Cupriavidus necator N-1: one gene and its partner. The protein of the gene in region 1 binds, or shares a complex with, the protein of each later gene. Links are inferred from orthologs where the notes say so. Each region holds a gene or a part of one and is shown on either strand. Other genes may lie near its edges. The genes, in order: nusB and rpsJ.

Region 1 (10,438 bases):
GCTTGCCGAGGCGCGCCATCGCCTCCTCGATGTTCTCGCGCGAGGTCGCGTACGAGATCCGGATGTAGTCCTTCGCCGTATGCGGGCCGAAATCCTGCCCCGGCACCATGACCACGCCCGCATCGTGCAGCATCGCCTGCGTCAGCCGGTCGGCATCGCCGGCGGCGGGGTGGTTGACGCCGCGGCAGTCGGCATAGACATAGAAGGCGCCGTCCGGGCGCACCGGCACGCGCAGGCCAAGTGTCTCCAGCGCTGGCACGATCAGGTCGCGGCGGCGGCGGAACTCGGCCTTGCGTTCGTCGTAAATCGCCAGGGCCTCGGGGGTGAAGCAGGCCAGCGCGGCGTACTGCGCCACGGCCGACGCGCAGATAAACAGGTTCTGCGCGACCTTCTCGAAGGCGTCCACCAGCGCCTCCGGCACCACCAGCCAGCCCAGGCGCCAGCCCGTCATGTTGAAGTACTTGGAGAAGCTGTTCACCGTGACCACGTTCTCGTCCAGGCTCAGTGCCGAGACCGGCGGGGCGTCATAGGACAGCCCCTGGTAGATCTCGTCGAGGATGGCAAAGCCGTTGCGCGCGCGCACGGCCTGCAGGATGCGGGCGAGCTCGTCGGGCAGGATCGAGGTGCCGGTCGGGTTGGAGGGCGATGCCAGCAGCACGCCGCGCGTTTGCTCGCCCCAGTTGGCCTCGACCTGCGCGGCGGTCAGTTGGAAGCGCTCGGCCGGGCCGCTCGGGATCATGCGCGCGGCGCCGTCGAAGGCGGCGACGAAGTGCCGGTTGCACGGGTAGCTGGGGTCGGGCATCAGCACCTCGGCACCGATCTCGACCAGCACCGCGCACGCCAGCAGCAGCGCGCCCGAGGCACCGGCCGTGACGATCACGCGCCGGGCCGGGATATCCAGCCCGTAGGCCGTCTTGTAATAGCCGGCGATGGCCTCGCGCAGCGGCTGGATGCCGAGCGCACCGGTGTACTGCGTGACGCCGCGGCGCATGGCGGCTTCGGCCGCGCGCACCACCGGCTCGGCGGCGGTGAAGTCCGGCTCGCCGATGCCCATGTGCACAATGTGGCGGCCGGCGCGCTCCAGCGCGGCGGCCTGCTTGGCCAGCTCCATCACGTGGAAGGCGTCGATATTGGCGAGGCGGGAGGCGGTGGCCAGGTGCTGCGTGTCCATGGTGGTCCGGGACGGGCCTGGGGCCCGTTCAGCAAGAGGGTGGGTAGGAATGAAAACACCCGCCGGGGCGGGTGTCGTCTGCATCATTGCCGGCGCAAGCCAGCCGTGATGGCGTGGGCCGGCCCGCGGGCGGCTCGGTTGGCAACTCAGCGGCGCGCCGCGACCTCGGCCGCGCGCACCTGGGCGGCAAGCTTGTCCAGCACGCCGTTCACGTACTTGTAGCCCTCGACGCCGCCAAAGGTCTTGGTCAGCTCGACGGCTTCATTGATCACGACCTTGTACGGGATGTCGAGGCAGTGCACCAGCTCATAGCTGCCGACCAGCAGGGCGGCACGCTCCACCGGCGACAGCTCGTTCACGGTGCGGTCCAGGAAGGGCTCGAACGCGGCGGTCAGGCGGGCTTCTTCGCGCACCGCGCCGTTGAGCAGCGCGTCGAAGTGCTCGCGGTCGGCTTTGTTGAAGCCTTGCGCATCATGCAGGTGGGCCTGGATTGCGCCGATGTCGTTGCGGTTCAGCAGCCACTGGTACAGGCCCTGCAGCGCCAGCTCGCGCGAGCGGCGGCGCGCGCTCTTGGGCGGCGCCTTGGCCTCGGTGCGGGCCGCGGCGGGCTTGCCGCCGGCTGCCTTGCCGCCGTCGTTGTCGGGGGTGTTCGACGTATCACTCATCGTCGTCCTCGTCTTCATCTTCCTGGCCACGCAGCGAATCGAGCGCGACGACCAGGTTGGCCATCTCCACCGCGGCGCGGGCGCAGTCGCGGCCTTTCTCGCGGGTGCGGGCGTGGGCCTGCTCGTCGGTATCCACGGTCAGGATGCCATTGGCGATCGGCACATTGAAGTCCAGGCCGACGCGGGTGATGCCGGCGCCCGACTCGTTCGAGACCAGCTCGAAGTGGTAGGTCTCGCCGCGCACCACGGCGCCCAGTGCGACCAGGGCGTCGAACTGGCCGCTCTCGCACATCTTCTGCAGCGCCAGCGGGATTTCCAGCGCGCCGGGGACGGTCACCACCAGGGTGTCTTCGCCCTCGACGCCGAGCTTTTCCAGCTCGGCCACGCAGGCTTCGAGCAGCTCGGCGCAGACCGGCTCGTTGAAGCGGGCCTGCACGATGCCGATACGCAGGCCTTCACCGTCGAGGTTGCTGGGGTAGAAGCCGTGATCCATTGTTCAGTTCTCCAGTTTTCGGGGCGGCAACGGCGCTGGTGCGCGCTGCCGGGGTGTTCGGGTGGCGCAGGCTCAGTCGGCCTGGCCGTTCATGGGTTGGTAGCCGGTGACTTCGAGGTCGAAGCCGGTCATGCTGGGCATGCGCTGCGGCGACGCCAGCACGCGCATCCTGCCCACCCCGACGTCCTTCAGGATCTGCGCGCCCATGCCGTAGGTGCGCAGGTCCGGCTTGCGGCGCGGGCGCGACTGCGGCGCGTCCAGCGCGCTGAACTGCGTGAACAGCTGGTCGGCCGAGTCGCCGCAGTTCAGCAGCACCACCACGCCATTATCGGCGCCGGCGATGGCTTCCAGCGCGGCGGGGATGCTCCACGAGTGCGTGGTGCGCTTCACTTCCAGCAGGTCCAGCACCGAGAAGGGCTCGTGCACGCGCACCAGCGTTTCCTGGTCCGGCGCGGGCGAACCCTTGACCAGCGCCAGGTGCGCCTGGCCGGTGGGCTTGTCGCGGTAGGCGATGCTGCGGAAGGTGCCGTAGGGGGTCTGCATGTCGCGCTCGCCCACACGCTCGATAATGCTCTCAGTGCGGCTGCGGTAGTGGATCAGGTCGGCAATGGTGCCGATCTTCAGGTCATGTTCCTGCGCGAACTCGATCAGGTCCGGCAGGCGCGCCATGGTGCCGTCGTCCTTCATGATCTCGCAGATCACGGCCGCTGGCGTCAGGCCTGCCAGCGCGCCCAGGTCGCAGCCGGCCTCGGTATGGCCGGCGCGGATCAGCACACCGCCGGGCTGGGCCGTCAGCGGGAAGATATGGCCGGGCTGGACCAGGTCGGCCGACTTGGCATCGCGGGCGACGGCGGCCTGCACGGTGCGGGCGCGGTCGGCGGCGGAAATGCCAGTGGTCACGCCTTCGGCGGCCTCGATCGACACGGTGAAGTTGGTGCCGTGCTGGGTGCCGTTGCGGCTGACCATCGGGTGCAGGTCCAGCTGGCGGCAGCGCTCGGCGGTCAGGGTCAGGCAGATCAGCCCGCGGCCGTGCTTGGCCATGAAATTGATAGCTTCCGGTGTGACGAAATCGGCAGCCAGCACCAGGTCGCCTTCATTCTCGCGGTCTTCCTCATCGACGAGGATGACCATGCGGCCGGCGCGGATGTCGGCAATGATGTCTTCGGTACGGGCGATTTTCATGGCGTGCTGAACGGCAAATTGGGGCGAATCGAGCGAAAAACCGGCGAATAGCTGGGGCAGGAACCATGGCCGCGGTTGAAAGCGGCCGGACTGAGGCGGGGCGTCGGGCCGGGCCGGCTAGGCCATATACGCCCGGCAGGTCGCCCAGTCAAGCCGGGTATTGTACGCCAAGGCAGGCAATGCGGGAGGCGACGGCACCGGAAAGTACGGCGCCTGCCTGAAGCGGGTGAGGAGTGCGGTGCTGCATGGGCCGCCCCGTTGCCGGCAGGGCGCCGGCGCCAGGCTCGGCGGGGGCCTATGCGGCGACGGCCAGCGGTGTGGCGTCGTGGCCTGCGGTGCGCAGCCAGTGAGGAGTGCGGTGCTGCATGGGCCGCCCCGTTGCCGGCAGGGCGCCGGCGCCAGGCTCGGCGGGGGCCTATGCGGCGACGGCCAGCGGTGTGGCGTCGTGGCCTGCGGTGCGCAGCCGCGAGGTCCTGGCGATGCGCGCCCTGGCCGCGCGGGTCGCGTCAGCCAGCGCGAGCTCGCGCGTGAGGAAGCCGGCGTTGGGCTTGGTGAACCTGGCATGCGCGTCCAGCGCATAGGCCCATTCCCACTTGCCGAAGGTGACCTCGGCCAGTGTCACGACGACGTGGCAATGCTGATAGAAAAAACTCTCGCTCATGCTTGTTTCCTTTGTGGGACAGCACGCTGGCCATGGCCTGAAAGCCATGCGGGCCAGTGGCGGTCCGTCAGCCAGCCGCGCAGGTGCAGCCGGCTATGCTGTGTGTCGATGGCGGCGGCGCCGGCATCCTGGGCGATCTCGCAGAGCCGCCCCTTTGCGTGCGGGTCGCACGCGCAGATCATCATCAGCTGGCCTGCCGTCATTTGCCGCTTCTGCCGCCTCAGGCCGGCGCGCATGACCCGGGCACCGATCACGCTGCCCAGCCACCGGCCGATCACGGCGCCAAGCGCCATGCCGCCGAGGTAGGCCATGAAGCCCGCGGCCGCGTTGGCCGGCGTGCCGTAGCGGAACACGATCCAGGCCACCAGCAGTGCGCCGGCGACCAGGCCGGCCGCCGCGACTTCATTGCGATAGGTGATCTGCGCCGCGTGGGGCGAGGGCAGGCCTTCGGCCGGCTGGTCGTCGCGCAGGAAGAACCAAGGGCCGTCGATGCGTGCGAGAGTCGCGGCCAGCTCGCCAAGCTGCGCGTGCGCGCGCCTTGCCGCGGCAATGTCGTTCAGCCGGAAATACAGTAGGGTGAGCATGGTGATGCCTCGCTTGATGTCAGGTCCATTTGCCGCTGGACCACGGAAAGCCTGCGAAACGCCGGGCGCCGGGGCGCCGGAATGTCTTCGCCAGGGGTGAGGACGGTGGCTGCAGCCGCGGCCATCCGTCGCCCACGGCCTGGTCCCAGTCGATCAGCAGCGTGACGGCACGGTGCAGGTGGGTCGCGGCCAGGCGCACAAAGCCAAGGCGCGCGCGCATCGGCGCAGTGGGATGCCGGTCACGCAGCAGGCGCGTGGCCGGAAGTCGCTGATACAGGATTCTGGCGGTGGGATCGGGCACAGTGAGTTCCTTCATGGGTGCCGGGCAGCAATCCGGCCGGCAATCGAAAGCAACGGCGGGGGCGCCAGCTCGCGGACGAGCGCGCGGCGCGGCGGGCAGGGGTGCATGAAGGTCCAGGTGGTCCCCGTGAGTGGCTTCAGCAGCCACCAGTGCTAGACGTTGTCGAGGGGGGAGGCCCGGGAACGAGTGGCGAGCGCCTGTGGGCATACATGGACTGCAAGCGCTGCTTAACCATTCTAGGCCTAGGGCGTTGCAGGAACCAGCTGACTTACAACAAAGCCGCCGGGCCCCGCGCGGCGCACCTTCCCCGGGGGGCGACAGCGCAAGCAAATTGCCACAGGAGGGGGTTGTCAGCGTATGCTCGGGACAAAAGGGCACGCCCCGCCCTGAATGCCGCCGCGCTGGCAAGCGGCGGTTCGGACTTCAAATCAGGGCGCCAGCCCGATCGCGCCCGCGGACTTTGCACAACAAAGGAGACAAAGATGTCGAGGCAGATCAAGAACAAGGCCGAACTGCGTGCCCTGGTACGCGCCGAGCAGTCGAAGTTCGCCGCTTGCGAGGGCGCCTGCTTTGGCGATGTGGTCTGGCACGCGCCGGACACCGGCGGCTGCAACTGGAGCCTGTCCACGATGGAGGGCGGCAACAGCAGCGCCTGCGTGGAAGCGCTGCGTCCCTTCACCGACAAGCTGCGCGAGACCTATAACGTGCCCGACGAGGACAGGTAGCCCGCGGTATTACGCGGGGGCCTGCGCGGTCGACAGCATCCGCTCCACATAGCGGGCGATCAGGTCGATCTCCAGGTTGACGCGCGCGCCCGGCTTGAGTTCCTGCAGCGTGGTGACTTCCACGGTGTGCGGGATCAGGTTGATGGAGAACACGCAGCCGTCGGCTTCGTCATTGACGCGGTTGACGGTCAGCGACACGCCGTTGACCACGACCGAGCCCTTGTATGCCAGGTAGCGTGCCAGCACGCGCGGGGCGCGGATGCGCAGTTCATGCGATTCGCCCACCGGCGCGAAGTGCACGACTTCGCCCAGGCCGTCGACGTGCCCGGACACCAGGTGGCCGCCCAGGCGGTCGGCCAGGCGCAGGGCCTTTTCCAGGTTGACACGGCCGGTGCTCTCCAGCCCCACGGTCTTGTCCAGCGACTCGCGCGAGACTTCGACGTCGAAACTGTCGGGCGCCATGGCGATCACGGTCATGCACGCGCCCTGGATGGCGATGCTGTCGCCGATGATGACGTCCGACAGGTCCAGCCCGCCCGCGGCGATGCGCAAGCGCACGCCGGCATCGGCGGCGCCCAGCGGGGTAATGGATTCAATGCGGCCGACTGCCGCGACAATGCCTGTAAACATGGTGGTGTCTTCTGCTTAGGGTATTTGGAATCTGGATACGCGGTGCCGGTGTGTGTCGCACTACGCGTCGTTGCGCCGGGCGATCAGCCGCAGGTCGTCGCCGATCTGCCGGATCTCATGCCAGCGGAACTGCGCGGCGTCCTGCAGCCGCGCCAGCGGCGGCAGGTTGAACATGCCCTGGGCATCGCCCAGCAGCTTGGGCGCGAGGTAGATCAGCAGCTCGTCGGCGCAGTGCTCGCGCACCAGCGAACCGTTGAGCTTGAAGCCGGCCTCCACGTGCAGCTCGTTGATGCCGCGCCGGCCGAGTTCTTCCAACATGCGGCGCAACTCGACCTTGCCGTGCGGGTTGGGCAGGACCACGACTTCGGCGCCACGGCTTTCCAGTGCGCGCTGGCGCTGCCGGTCCTCCACCGCGCAGAACACCAGCACCGGCTTGGCGAACTCGCCAGTGTCCGGCGTTAGGATCCGCGCGTCCAACGGGACCTCCAGTCGCGAATCGACCAGCACCCGCTGCGGCTGGCGCAGCGTGGCGATGGCCCGCACCGTCAGCGCGGGGTTGTCGTCGCGCACGGTGCCGATGCCGGTCAGGATCGCGCACGCACGTGCGCGCCAGGCATGGCCGTCGTCGCGCGCGGCCTGGCCGGTGATCCACTGGCTGGTGCCGTCATGCAGCGCGGTGCCGCCGTCCATCGATGCCGCCACCTTGACGCGCACCCACGGCAGCCCGCGCGTCATGCGTGAGACAAAGCCGATATTCAGGTCGCGCGCTTCCTTTTCCAGCAGGCCGCAGCGCACGTCGACGCCGGCCTCGCGCAACCGCTGCAGGCCGCGCCCGGACACCGAAGGGTTGGGGTCTTCCATGGCCGCCACCACGCGCGCCACGCCCGCGCGCACCAGCGCATCGGCGCACGGCGGCGTGCGCCCGAAATGGCTGCACGGCTCCAGCGTGACATAGGCGGTGGCGCCGGCCGGGTCCAGCCCGCGCGCCAGCGCGTCCTTCATCGCCTGGATCTCGGCATGATCCTGCCCGGCCGGCTGGGTGAACCCCTGGCCGATGACCTGGCCATCCTTGACGAGCACGCAGCCGACGCGCGGGTTGGGCGTGGTGTTGAACATGCCCCGCGCGGCGAGCGCAAGGGCCTGTTGCATGGCGGCGTGGTCGGTATCGGAAAACATTCGGCGGTTGCGTTTGCCTTGGCGCAGCGATCTGGAATACAGGGCTGCCGGGGTTATGGTGGTCCGGAGGACTCCGTCGCATCGCAGTCAGCGTCGCAGCCGGGTGTGCAGAGTCGGATACGTCCCTGCGCGCCCAGCCTGACTTGCCGCTGCTCGCCACGGCAGCCGAGCGTGAAAGTGGCGGCCTGGAAACCGCCCTGCTCAGATCGAGAGTATCCCACAGGCAGGAATTTCAGCACATTCGTGCCGCGGGCGGTCTGGCGCCGTCACCCACAGGCAGGGCATGCCCGGTTCCACCACGGACAGCACCGCGCGTCGCTCCGGGTCGCCGTCTGCCGTGACCAGTTGCCAGCCGGGGCCCAGCGTCGCCTCGCCCGGCAGCGGCTGCAGCGTCACCTCGAGGCGGCGCGCCAGTGCGGTGGCCCGCGCCGGCGCCAGCGAGGCCGCCAGCCGGTCGGCCGCAGGTGTGACCTGTTGCCGGGCGAGCAGGCCGCTGAACACCGGATAGGATGCCGCCGCCAGCAGTGCCAGGACGGCCAGGCCGGCGAGCAGCTCGGCCAGGGTCAGGCCATGGCGGCGGCGGAGTGCGTGGCGGGCCATCGCGCCTTCAGCAATGGACGGAAGCGGCCGCGGCACGGCTTCACCTTCGGGCAGCGCCAGCCACTGTCCGGTGCTGCGCAGGATCAGCACGCCGCACTCCGGGTCGGGCCGCTGCGGGACGGCATGTAATTCAACACAGGTATCCAGGGCGGCCTGCGGGCATGCCGCGGCTGTCACGATATGACGCACGATGCCGGCGGCGGGTACGGGAAGTGGCCATTCCCCGGCGGCCACTTCGGCACCGGGCTCGGCGGCAAAAAACGTCATGGCGCCGACGGCGTGGCGCTCCAGTTGCAGCATTCCCTCGGTCAGCGCGGTACGCGCCTGCGCCGGCCATCCCCGCATCAGGTGGCCGTGCCACGCGGGAATCGCGATGGCAGGGCCTGCGACGGCGGCGCCGGGTGTTGGCAACGGGTCGGCGCCTTATGGGCGGTCACCGAGACTGGCAGGGACCGTCAGACTAGCTGTCGCGAGCAGGCGAATACGTGCCTAAGCGTGAAGGATTTGCAGAATGTTGTTTCGGTCTTCCTGGGAACAGCTACCAAGCAGCCTCGCTTACTGACACACCGAGGTTTGTGTCGGCACGGGCGCGCATACGCGGACCCTGCCCAACTGGCTGATATCGATGAGTTTCTGGTTGCCGGTGCCCAGTCCCATCAGCACCTGGGCAGACTGCATCGCATCCGCCAGCGTGCGTGTATAGCCTACGGGCGAATAGGAGAGGACCGTCGACTGCGGCGTGCTGGAGAACGCTACAGTCAATCCCTGGGCGGAGGGGACATGCTGAACCAGCGCGGTTTGGCCAGTGCAGTCCGCGTTTCGATTGGGGTTCAGGCAGACAGTCCAGCCGTTGTGCCAGTCATTGCTGACGGGCGCCACGGTGACCCAGCTATTGCGCGATAGCGCACTGGCCCGTGCCAGGGAAAGCGACGAAGCCAGCGCGTCTGCTTCAGTGGCAAGCGTGTTGCGCTGAATGAACGAAGTGTAGGCGGGTGCCGCCATGCCGGCGAGGATGGCCAGCACGACCAGTGTGACCAGCAGTTCGATCAGCGTGAACCCGGTCTGAGGTTGGGGGGATTGATCGCGCATCACCAGCATCCCTGGGGCAGGTTCGCGAAGGCGGTGACATTGTTGATCAGCACGCCACGCTCGCCGGTGCTGCGTAGCAGCAGCGTGCCGCACCGGTTGTCGGCGATGACGGGCGTGGCGCTGACCTGCACGCATTCGTTGAATGCCAGGCCCGTGCACGCGCCGGATGCGATCGTGTAGTTGCCGCTTTCCGAGGTTTGCGGGAAGCCGCGCCAGGCGCGCGTGCTGTCGGCGGGGTCGACGTAGGAGTTGGCCTGTGCGTAACGACGCTCCAGTGCCTGCATGGCCGTCATCAGTGCGGCCTTGGCTTCGGTGCGGCGCCCGCGGGCAACATGTTCAGCGTAGTTGGGATACGCAATGCCGGCGAGGATGCCAAGGATGGCGATGGCAATCAGCATCTCCATCAGCGTGAAGCCGCTGGCGTGGTGACGCCAGTGACCGTGGCAGCGCTTCATTTTGCGGCTCCGAAATTGCGAATCTCGCGCCAGCCAAGGCGCCCGGTGGTGGGATGCCCCCCGTCGGTGGCCGTGTTGCCGGACACAAGCGGCCTGCTGGACAACGACGCGTCTGCGCTGCGGCCGCCACCCGATGCGCCGAACGAAAACACGTCGATGAACTTCAGCGTAGTGATCTGGCCGACAGCATTGCGTTGCGGATCCACCGTGGTCCTGGTCTGGATCAGCACCGGCGCACCCAGGATGCCGAAGGTGGAGGGATCGCCGGTCGATGTCCCCGTGGCGGGCATGCCGGTCAGCGCATTGATCTGGTAGCGGCCGCTGTTGCTGGAGGCACCGCAAAGGTCATCACCGGTCATCAGCGAATTGAACCAGATCTTTCCGTAAGCCGGCACGAGCGCGGTGACCTGGCGTTCTCCGTTGCCCGGGAAATCAAAGTACCACCCCGCCTTCTGTCCCGTCTTTGAGCCGAGGCTATAGCTGCGTGACGAATATTCGTAAGCGCCCTTGCTGTTGCGGGTCAAGGTGACCGGGTTCAGCATGCTGCGGTCTGCAATCGACTGGGAGCCTCCGGCATCGTAGATGCCGTACATGGCGTTCCGGGTCAGCGTGCCGGTGGTGATGGTGTCGGCAGGCTCCAGGTACTTCCCGGTGCCGAACACCACCATATAGCCTCCGGGCGCGTAGACCCATTTGGGCTGGACCG
Region 2 (7,543 bases), 720 kb from region 1 along the record:
GGGGCTGCGGGAAGCATCGCGCTCGAAGCGGCTGACGATCTCGCCCTTGCCGGCGGCCAGCAGCACGAGGTCATGCTCGCGGGTCAGGTCCTCCAGCTCGTCCAGGCCGACATCGACGATGCGCAGGTCGCCGCCGCGTGCAACGAAGGTTTCCATCCACGCCGGCATCTTCAGGCGCTGGTCCACCGCCTGCGCCGGGCGGTCCAGGGGCGCGGCCCAGTCGATCGCGCGGGCACCGGCCTGCTCGGGATGCGGCACGGCCAGGCCGATGCCCTCCACCGGCGGGCAGGCATCGTCCCACCAGTTCAGCCCGAGCTCGCGCTCGGCCTGCAGCGCGCGGTCGAACATGCACTGGCTGGACATGACTTTCCCGCCGCGGATCTGCTCGGGTGTCCGGTTGGACAGCAGCGTGACCCGGTAGCCGTTGGCTTGCAGCCCGAGGGCCATTTGCAGGCCCGACTGGCCGGCTCCGACGATGGCGATGCGTTGGCTCATGATTTTCTCCTGAAGGTCGTCCGGCGGCATTCAGCCGGCCAGCTTGCCGATGGCGGGCACATTCTGCTCCGGCCCCATGGCGGAATAGCCGCCGTCGACGGCATAGTCGGCACCGGTGACGAAGCTGGCATGGTCGGAACAGAGGAAGAGCACCACCTGTGCCACTTCATCGGGCTCGCCGACGCGGCCCAGCAGGTGAAACGGCGCGGCCACCGCATCGGTGCGGGCGCGGTTGCCGCCGCTGACCTCATCCATTAGCCGGCACCAGGTCCAGCCCGGCGACACCGCGTTGACGCGGATGCGGTCCGGCGCCAGGTCCATCGCCATGCTCCGCGTCAGCTGCGCGATGGCGGCTTTCGACACCGGATAGAGCCAGCGCCCGGTCTGCGCCACGTTGGCCGAGATACTGGTGAAATTGACGATCGCGCCGCCGCCGCGCGCCCGCATGTGCGGATGCACCGCCTGCGCCAGCATCACGCCCGACACCACGTTGACGTCGAGCGCCGCCAGCCAGTCGGCCCGGCCCGAACGGAAGCCGTCATCGAGATAGGTGCAGGCCAGGTTGACCAGGCAGTCCACGCCGCCAAAGCGCTGCACCACCTGCGCCACGGCATCGCGGACCTGTTCGTCACGCGTGATGTCGGTGGCGATGAAGAGTGCGTTCGGCCCGAGCTGCGCGGCCACGCGCTCGCCGTTGGCGGCATCGATATCGAAGATCGCCACGCGCGCGCCGGCCTCGACAAAGGCCCGCGCCACGCCGGCCCCGATCAGCGTGGCGCCGCCGGTGACAATGGCCACCTTGCCCTGCAGTCCTTTCATGCTTGTCTCCTGTGCCGGCAATCGCCGGCGATGGTTGCGGGCGGGCCTCTGCGGGCCCGTTCCGGACCTATGCCGCGCGCTGCCTACTTGCCATCGCTCTGCTGCCAGCGCGCCATCAGCGTGTTCGACGGCAGCGTCTCGTCCAGCAGCTTGCGCGCGGTCTCCACGCCCGCCACCGGCAAACCCGCCGGGTCCAGCTTGCCGATCTGCACCAGCACGCTGGCCTGGTCCCAGTAGATATGCTCGTGGTACAGCTTGTCACCGCGGAACTTGACGATGGCGATCAGCGGGATCTCCACGCGCTTGCCGGTGGGCGGCACGCCGGGCAGCATCCAGTCGATCTCGCAGGTATGCGTGAAGCAGAACAGCATCTCGTCGACGATCTGCGTGGCCCCGACCGTGCGCGACAGCGGGATCAGCGTGGTGTCGGGCGGATTGCTGTGCACGAAATGGTGCTGGTAGAACCGCCGCAGCTGCGCGTAGCCGACGCCGCCGGTCATGGTCGGGATATGGTTCACATAGGGCTGCGGCACCATCGTCGCCATGGTGGCGTCGACATCGCGGGTGGCGAATTCATACTCGCAGTGCTTGTCCCACAGCGCGGAGAAATCGTAATGCGGCCCCATCTCGCCGCGCAGCGCAGCGATCGAGCGCTGGTGCGCCATCAGCGCCGAGGGCTTGTCGAAGTGCTCGCCGCCCGTGCGTGCAAAGGCATGGTCTACGCCGGCGTAGACGTAGACCTCGATGTTCTCGCGCCCGGCCAGGGCTTCGCAGATCGCAGCCTGGGCCTGCGGCGGGCAGAATCCGTCTTTCTCGGCGATATGCAGCACCAGGCGGCCGCGCACGTTGGCGGCCTCGCCCAGCGCGTGCTCGATGCCCACGCCGTAGTACGCCACCGCGCAGGCCACGTCGGGCAGCCGGCAGGCCGCCAGGTAGGCCAGCTTGCCGCCCAGGCAGAAGCCCAGCACGCCGGTCTGGCCGACGCATTCCGGCCGCGCCCGCAGTGCCTCAAGCGCGGCGCCCACATCCTGCACGCCCGTGGCTTCGTCGAACTGCTGGTACAGGCCCAGCGCCCGCTGGAAGTCCTCGCCGCGGTCGGTCAGCTCGATCCCGGGCGCGATGCGCCAGAACAGGTCGGGCACCAGCACCGTATAGCCCTCCTCGGCGTAGTATTCCGCCACCTGCCGCATGGTCGCGTTGACGCCGAAGATCTCCTGGCACAGCACGATGCCGGGGCCCTTGCCTGCCGCCGGGGTGGCGAGATAACCGCTGAAACTGCCTTCGGGGGTCTGGATCTGGATGGTCTGGCCCATGGCCTGCGCTCCTTGTCGTTCTCTTTCCAGTATCTGGTGGGACTGCCGTGCTGGCTTCCATGATGGTGGCTCCGCACCGCAGCAAACTAGCCGCTGGACGCAGCGGCTATCCGATTAGTGCAGGAAACTTCGGAATCGGTCAACGCCGCAGCGCTGACAGCGGGGCCATCCGCTATAGTGGATCGCGTGGGAAACCGTGCCCGGCCGTCATGCCGGGCCGGCCCCGGAACCAGCGGCGCGCACGGTCACCGGCAGCGCCGCGGCCCCGCCAGAGGAGCGAGACAATGCAGCTGCCCCCCGCCGCCGGACCGCTGGCGAGCGCCCTGCTCGGCGATCCCGCCCGGTGCGTGTTCGCCTCGACCGACCTGGCCGAGACGCGCGCCGCGGTCGGGCGCGTGTTCAAGCCGCACCGGCTCGAGATACGCGGCCCCCGGTTGCAGGCACGCATGCACCATGCGCCGCTTGGCGCGGTCTCGTTCAACCGCCTGGCCTACGGCGCCGACGTCACCATCGACCCCGGCCCGCTCGGCGACTTCCTGCTGGTGCAGATGCCGCTGCAAGGACAGGCCGAGATCCGCTGCGGCGACCAGCACATCGTCTCCACGCCCGACTGCGCTTCGGTGCTGACGCCCAGCGATGCGCTGGCCATGCGCTGGAGCGCCGACAACGACCAGCTGATCGTGCGCATCGAACGCAGTGCGCTGGAACGCGTCTGCGCCGCCCACCTGGGCCGGCGCCCCGAGCAGCCGCTGCGCTTCGCGCTCGGCATGGCCTGGCGCAGCGGCGCCTGGTACGAACTGATGCGCTATCTCGCCGCGATGCTGGAGACCGCGCCCGAGACCGCGCGCCATCCGCTGACCGCCTGCCAGCTGGAACAGCTGGTGATCGGCACGCTGCTGACCTGGCAGCCGCACAGCCTGTCGGACGCTTTGCGCGAGCACGGCAAACCGCTGGCACCACGCCATGTGAAGGTGGTAGAGGAGTACATTCACGCGAACGCCGCTGCGGAGCTGACGCCGGCCTTGCTGGCCGAGGTTGCCGGCGTCAGCGTACGCAGCCTGTTCGCCGGCTTCCGCGAGCATCGCGGCACCGGGCCGATGGCCTATCTGCGCACGGTGCGCCTCGAGCGCGTGCGGCACGACCTGCTGAACGACGCGTCGGTGTCGTCAGTGAGCGGGGCAGCGCTGCGCTGGGGCTTTGCCCATCTGGGGCGCTTCAGCGCGGAGTACCGGCGCGCGTTCGGGGAGTGCCCCGCGCAGACGTTGCGGCGGCGCGGGGCGGGCTAGGCTGGTGATCGCTCAGTTCGTCGCGCAACTGTAGCTGGCAGCAAGACTGGCATCTCCCGACCCCGAGTACTTCGGGAATTTCGGGTACACGCACAGCGGCATGGTGCGCACCACGGTCTGCCGCGCGTCCATCTTCGAACTCTGCAGCTGTTCAGGGGCCACCGATTTCTCGACCCAGTCGATCATGCCCCCGAGATAGTCGACCTGATCCGGGCCGACACCGCCTTGCACATGCCCGACACCCGGCTCGAGGTAGAAGCGTGCATTGGCCGCACCGGCGCCAGCAAGCTGGGGCATCGCCATGAAATTGCGAACGTGGTCCCTGCCGCTGAGCGGCGAGTCGGCGCCGCCGTGCCACGAAATCAGCTACTTGCCCGATGACACGAATTGCGCGATGGCACGCATATCGTGATCCGCCCCAGCCTGCTGCAAGCCGGCGGCGATCGGCGGCAAGTCCCGCGTCACGTCGAACGTTGCCTGCAAGCTGCCCGGCTGCGTGGCGGGCAACGTCTACGCCGCGTTGCCCGTGGCGATGGCGGCGAAGCCGCCGCCGAGGCCCACGTAGTATGGCAAGAATTCGCCAAAATCGGCCCAGTAGTAGCCCGCGTAGACCAGCGCGCCCGCCGCGTCGCTCAGCGGCCCGACCTGTTCCTGAACGGTGCGCAGCTGCCCGGGGGTCAGGCAGGTGGCCGCATCAGCCCCGGGGGCACCGCACGCCAGCGCGGCCGGACTGAAGGTACAGGCGTTCGGGTTGGCGATGATGCCGTCCCTGATCCCATCCAGCCCGTCACATGCTGCGATCGCGGCAGCGTTCAGCGCTGTCCACTGGGCCGCGGCCGGCATGTCGGTCGGAACCGGCACGCCGGGCCAGGTTGAGCCACGCTGCTGTCTGCGTGGCCATGTTCATGGTTTCCGCGCCGGCGATGATCCCGTCATACTGGTCCGGCCAGCGCTGCGCCGCGATATAGGCATTGCGCCCGCCATTGGACGCGCCGTTGAAGTAGGTATAGCTGGGTGCGCGCCCGTAGAACGCCTTGACTGCTGCCTTGGCGAAAGCGATCGTGGTGCCGACCGCGGCATAGGCATAGTCGGACTTCTCGGTTTGGCTCGTCAGGAATTCGGAGGGGTCGCCAGTACGGTTGCCGCCATTCGACGCGGCGTACGCAACGGCCCGCTGGAGCGGCTGGTACAGGGGGAAGCCGGCGCTGAAGCTCTCCACGGTTTTCACCTGCCCATCGAAACCTCCGCCACCCTGGTGCATCAGCCTGCCCGTCCAGTTGTCCGGCAGATCCACTTCGATGTCGAGCAACGTGCCGCTGGTTGCCGAAACCTTGCAGTAGCCCGGCAGCCCGCCCGCCGCCTCGATGCGCTTTACCGCCGTTATGCTGGCCCCGCCGATGGCCCTGCCTTACAGCGTAGCGCACGCCGCCGTGTAGTCGACCGCGGCCACGGTTGAAGCTTCAGGCTGCCCATCGCCGCCGCCGCACTCACTGAGCGTGAGTCCGATGCCCAACGCCAGGGCAATGCCGATGGCATTGCCCGAGCGCGGACGCACGGGTCCGGTGAGTCCTTTCAAACATGATTGTCTCCTCTGGGGGGCGCCACGCTTAGGGTTGCGGCTTTGCCGTCACGACTGAAATAAGGTAAAGCCGCTGCGGGGGACGCGCCGGAGCGCCATTTCGCGCTCCCCTTTTTCAAGATTTCGAACGCATGAAGAGGACCAGCACCGGGACGTTGAGCGGTGCGGGGATTGCTGCTTCTCGGGCAGGGCGCCGGGCACCATGACGGACACGCCGATCAGCGTAGCAGCGTTGGCGTCGCGGCTTTGATTTACATCACTTGCGCCAGTTGCAATCGACGTTAGTGATACAACATGATTCAATCAATCAGTGCTTATGTATCACTTTGCGGCGCGAGATGGCGGCAGCAACCGGATCGATTCGTCGCCCTCGCTCGCACGGTACGGGAGCAATCGGGCGAGCAAGGCAGCTGTATGCAAGCCTTGAAAACAAAAACGGCGAACCATACGGTTCGCCGTTTTGCTGCAGCAGGCCGCGGGCGCGGCCCGAAGCATGATTACACCTTGATCTCGACGTCCACGCCTGCCGGCAGGTCGAGCTTCATCAGCGCGTCAACCGTCTTGTCGGTCGGGTCGACGATGTCCATCAGGCGCTGGTGCGTGCGGATCTCGAACTGATCGCGGCTGGTCTTGTTGACGTGCGGCGAACGCAGGATGTCGAAGCGCTGGATGCGGGTCGGCAGGGGCACCGGGCCCTTGACGATCGCGCCGGTACGCTTGGCGGTATCCACGATTTCCGCAGCCGACTGGTCGATCAGGCGGTAGTCGAAAGCCTTCAGGCGGATACGGATCTTCTGGTTCTGCATGATATTTCCTTAAAAGAGCGATTGGGCAACGTGCCCGTTGAATGGGGACATGCCCGACAGGCATGTCCCAGGAAGTGCTTAGTCGAGGATCTTTGCCACGACGCCGGCGCCGACGGTACGGCCGCCTTCACGGATAGCGAAGCGCAGGCCTTCTTCCATGGCGATCGGGGCGATCAGCTTGACGGTGATCGACACGTTGTCACCCGGCATGACCATTTCCTTGTCCTTCGGCAGCTCGATCGAGCCGGTCACGTCGGTGGTACGGAAGTAGAACTGCGGGCGGTAGTTGTTGAAGAACGGGGTGTGACGGCCGCCTTCGTCCTTCGACAGGATGTACACCTCGCCGGTGAAGTGGGTGTGCGGCTTGATCGAACCCGGCTTGCACAGCACCTGGCCGCGCTCGACGTCTTCACGCTTGGTGCCGCGCAGCAGCAGGCCAACGTTGTCGCCGGCTTGACCCTGGTCCAGCAGCTTGCGGAACATTTCCACGCCGGTGCAGGTGGTCTTCACCGTCGGCTTGATACCGACGATTTCGATTTCCTCACCGACCTTCACCACGCCGCGCTCGATACGGCCGGTCACCACGGTGCCGCGACCCGAGATCGAGAACACGTCTTCCACCGGCATCAGGAAGGTACCGTCAACGGCACGCTCCGGCGTCGGGATGTAGGTGTCCAGTGCGTCGGCCAGGTTCATGATGGCCACTTCGCCCAGCTCGCCCTTATCGCCTTCCAGCGCCAGCTTGGCCGAACCCTTGATGATCGGGGTGTCGTCGCCGGGGAACTCGTACTTGCTCAGCAGCTCGCGAACTTCCATCTCGACCAGCTCGAGCAGTTCAGCGTCGTCCACCATGTCGCACTTGTTCAGGAACACGATGATGTAAGGCACGCCAACCTGACGGGCCAGCAGGATGTGCTCGCGCGTTTGCGGCATCGGGCCGTCAGCGGCCGAGCAAACCAGGATTGCGCCGTCCATCTGGGCGGCACCCGTGATCATGTTCTTCACATAGTCAGCGTGGCCCGGGCAGTCAACGTGCGCGTAGTGGCGGTTGGCCGTTTCGTACTCGACGTGGGCGGTATTGATGGTAATACCGCGTGCCTTTTCTTCCGGCGCTGCGTCGATTTCGTCGTACTTCTTGGCGGCACCGCCGAACTTGGCTGCCAGCACCGTGGCGATTGCCGCGGTCAGCGTGGTCTTGCCATGGTCAACGTGACCGATCGTACCAACGTTCACGTGCGGCTTGGT

Evidence for each region.
Region 2: the proteins of nusB (region 1) and rpsJ are in contact, whole or in part, in a solved structure (PDB 3D3B), measured with the Escherichia coli proteins. The link is inferred for Cupriavidus necator N-1 from one-to-one orthologs.

What each region holds. Positions count from the first base shown.
Region 1 is NC_015726.1:2,845,911-2,856,348, reverse strand. What follows is about bases 78-2,901. They hold nusB (transcription antitermination factor NusB), read right to left. Parts: upstream 1,837-2,901; coding sequence 1,318-1,836; downstream 78-1,317. Other genes in these bases: ribBA (bifunctional 3,4-dihydroxy-2-butanone-4-phosphate synthase/GTP cyclohydrolase II), read right to left, coding at 2,402-2,901; ribH (6,7-dimethyl-8-ribityllumazine synthase), read right to left, coding at 1,829-2,329; CNE_RS13425 (pyridoxal phosphate-dependent aminotransferase), read right to left, coding at 78-1,171. Outside these bases: more of CNE_RS13425, read right to left, coding at 1-77; more of ribBA, read right to left, coding at 2,902-3,511; CNE_RS13405 (hypothetical protein), read right to left, coding at 3,927-4,172; CNE_RS13400 (hypothetical protein), read right to left, coding at 4,169-4,756; CNE_RS13395 (hypothetical protein), read right to left, coding at 4,776-5,072; CNE_RS13390 (hypothetical protein), read left to right, coding at 5,540-5,782; CNE_RS13385 (riboflavin synthase), read right to left, coding at 5,792-6,412; bifunctional diaminohydroxyphosphoribosylaminopyrimidine deaminase/5-amino-6-(5-phosphoribosylamino)uracil reductase RibD, read right to left, coding at 6,473-7,588; CNE_RS13365 (GspH/FimT family pseudopilin), read right to left, coding at 8,744-9,277; CNE_RS13360 (type IV pilin protein), read right to left, coding at 9,277-9,732; CNE_RS13355 (pilus assembly protein), read right to left, coding at 9,729-10,438. UniProt on the Escherichia coli protein: Part of the processive rRNA transcription and antitermination complex (rrnTAC). The complex forms an RNA-chaperone ring around the RNA exit tunnel of RNA polymerase (RNAP).
Region 2 is NC_015726.1:3,567,280-3,574,822, forward strand. The notes cover bases 4,645-7,543. They hold rpsJ (30S ribosomal protein S10), read right to left. Parts: upstream 6,299-7,543; coding sequence 5,990-6,298; downstream 4,645-5,989. Other genes in these bases: CNE_RS43065 (tannase/feruloyl esterase family alpha/beta hydrolase), read right to left, coding at 4,645-4,756; CNE_RS43070 (tannase/feruloyl esterase family alpha/beta hydrolase), read right to left, coding at 4,701-5,312; CNE_RS41545 (hypothetical protein), read right to left, coding at 5,322-5,489; tuf (elongation factor Tu), read right to left, coding at 6,377-7,543. Outside these bases: CNE_RS16755 (styrene monooxygenase/indole monooxygenase family protein), read right to left, coding at 1-495; CNE_RS16760 (SDR family oxidoreductase), read right to left, coding at 526-1,314; CNE_RS16765 (dienelactone hydrolase family protein), read right to left, coding at 1,398-2,627; CNE_RS16770 (AraC family transcriptional regulator), read left to right, coding at 2,912-3,913; CNE_RS16775 (tannase/feruloyl esterase family alpha/beta hydrolase), read right to left, coding at 3,926-4,279; CNE_RS41540 (hypothetical protein), read right to left, coding at 4,280-4,420; more of CNE_RS43065, read right to left, coding at 4,424-4,644. UniProt on the Escherichia coli protein: Involved in the binding of tRNA to the ribosomes. Part of the processive rRNA transcription and antitermination complex (rrnTAC). The complex forms an RNA-chaperone ring around the RNA exit tunnel of RNA polymerase (RNAP).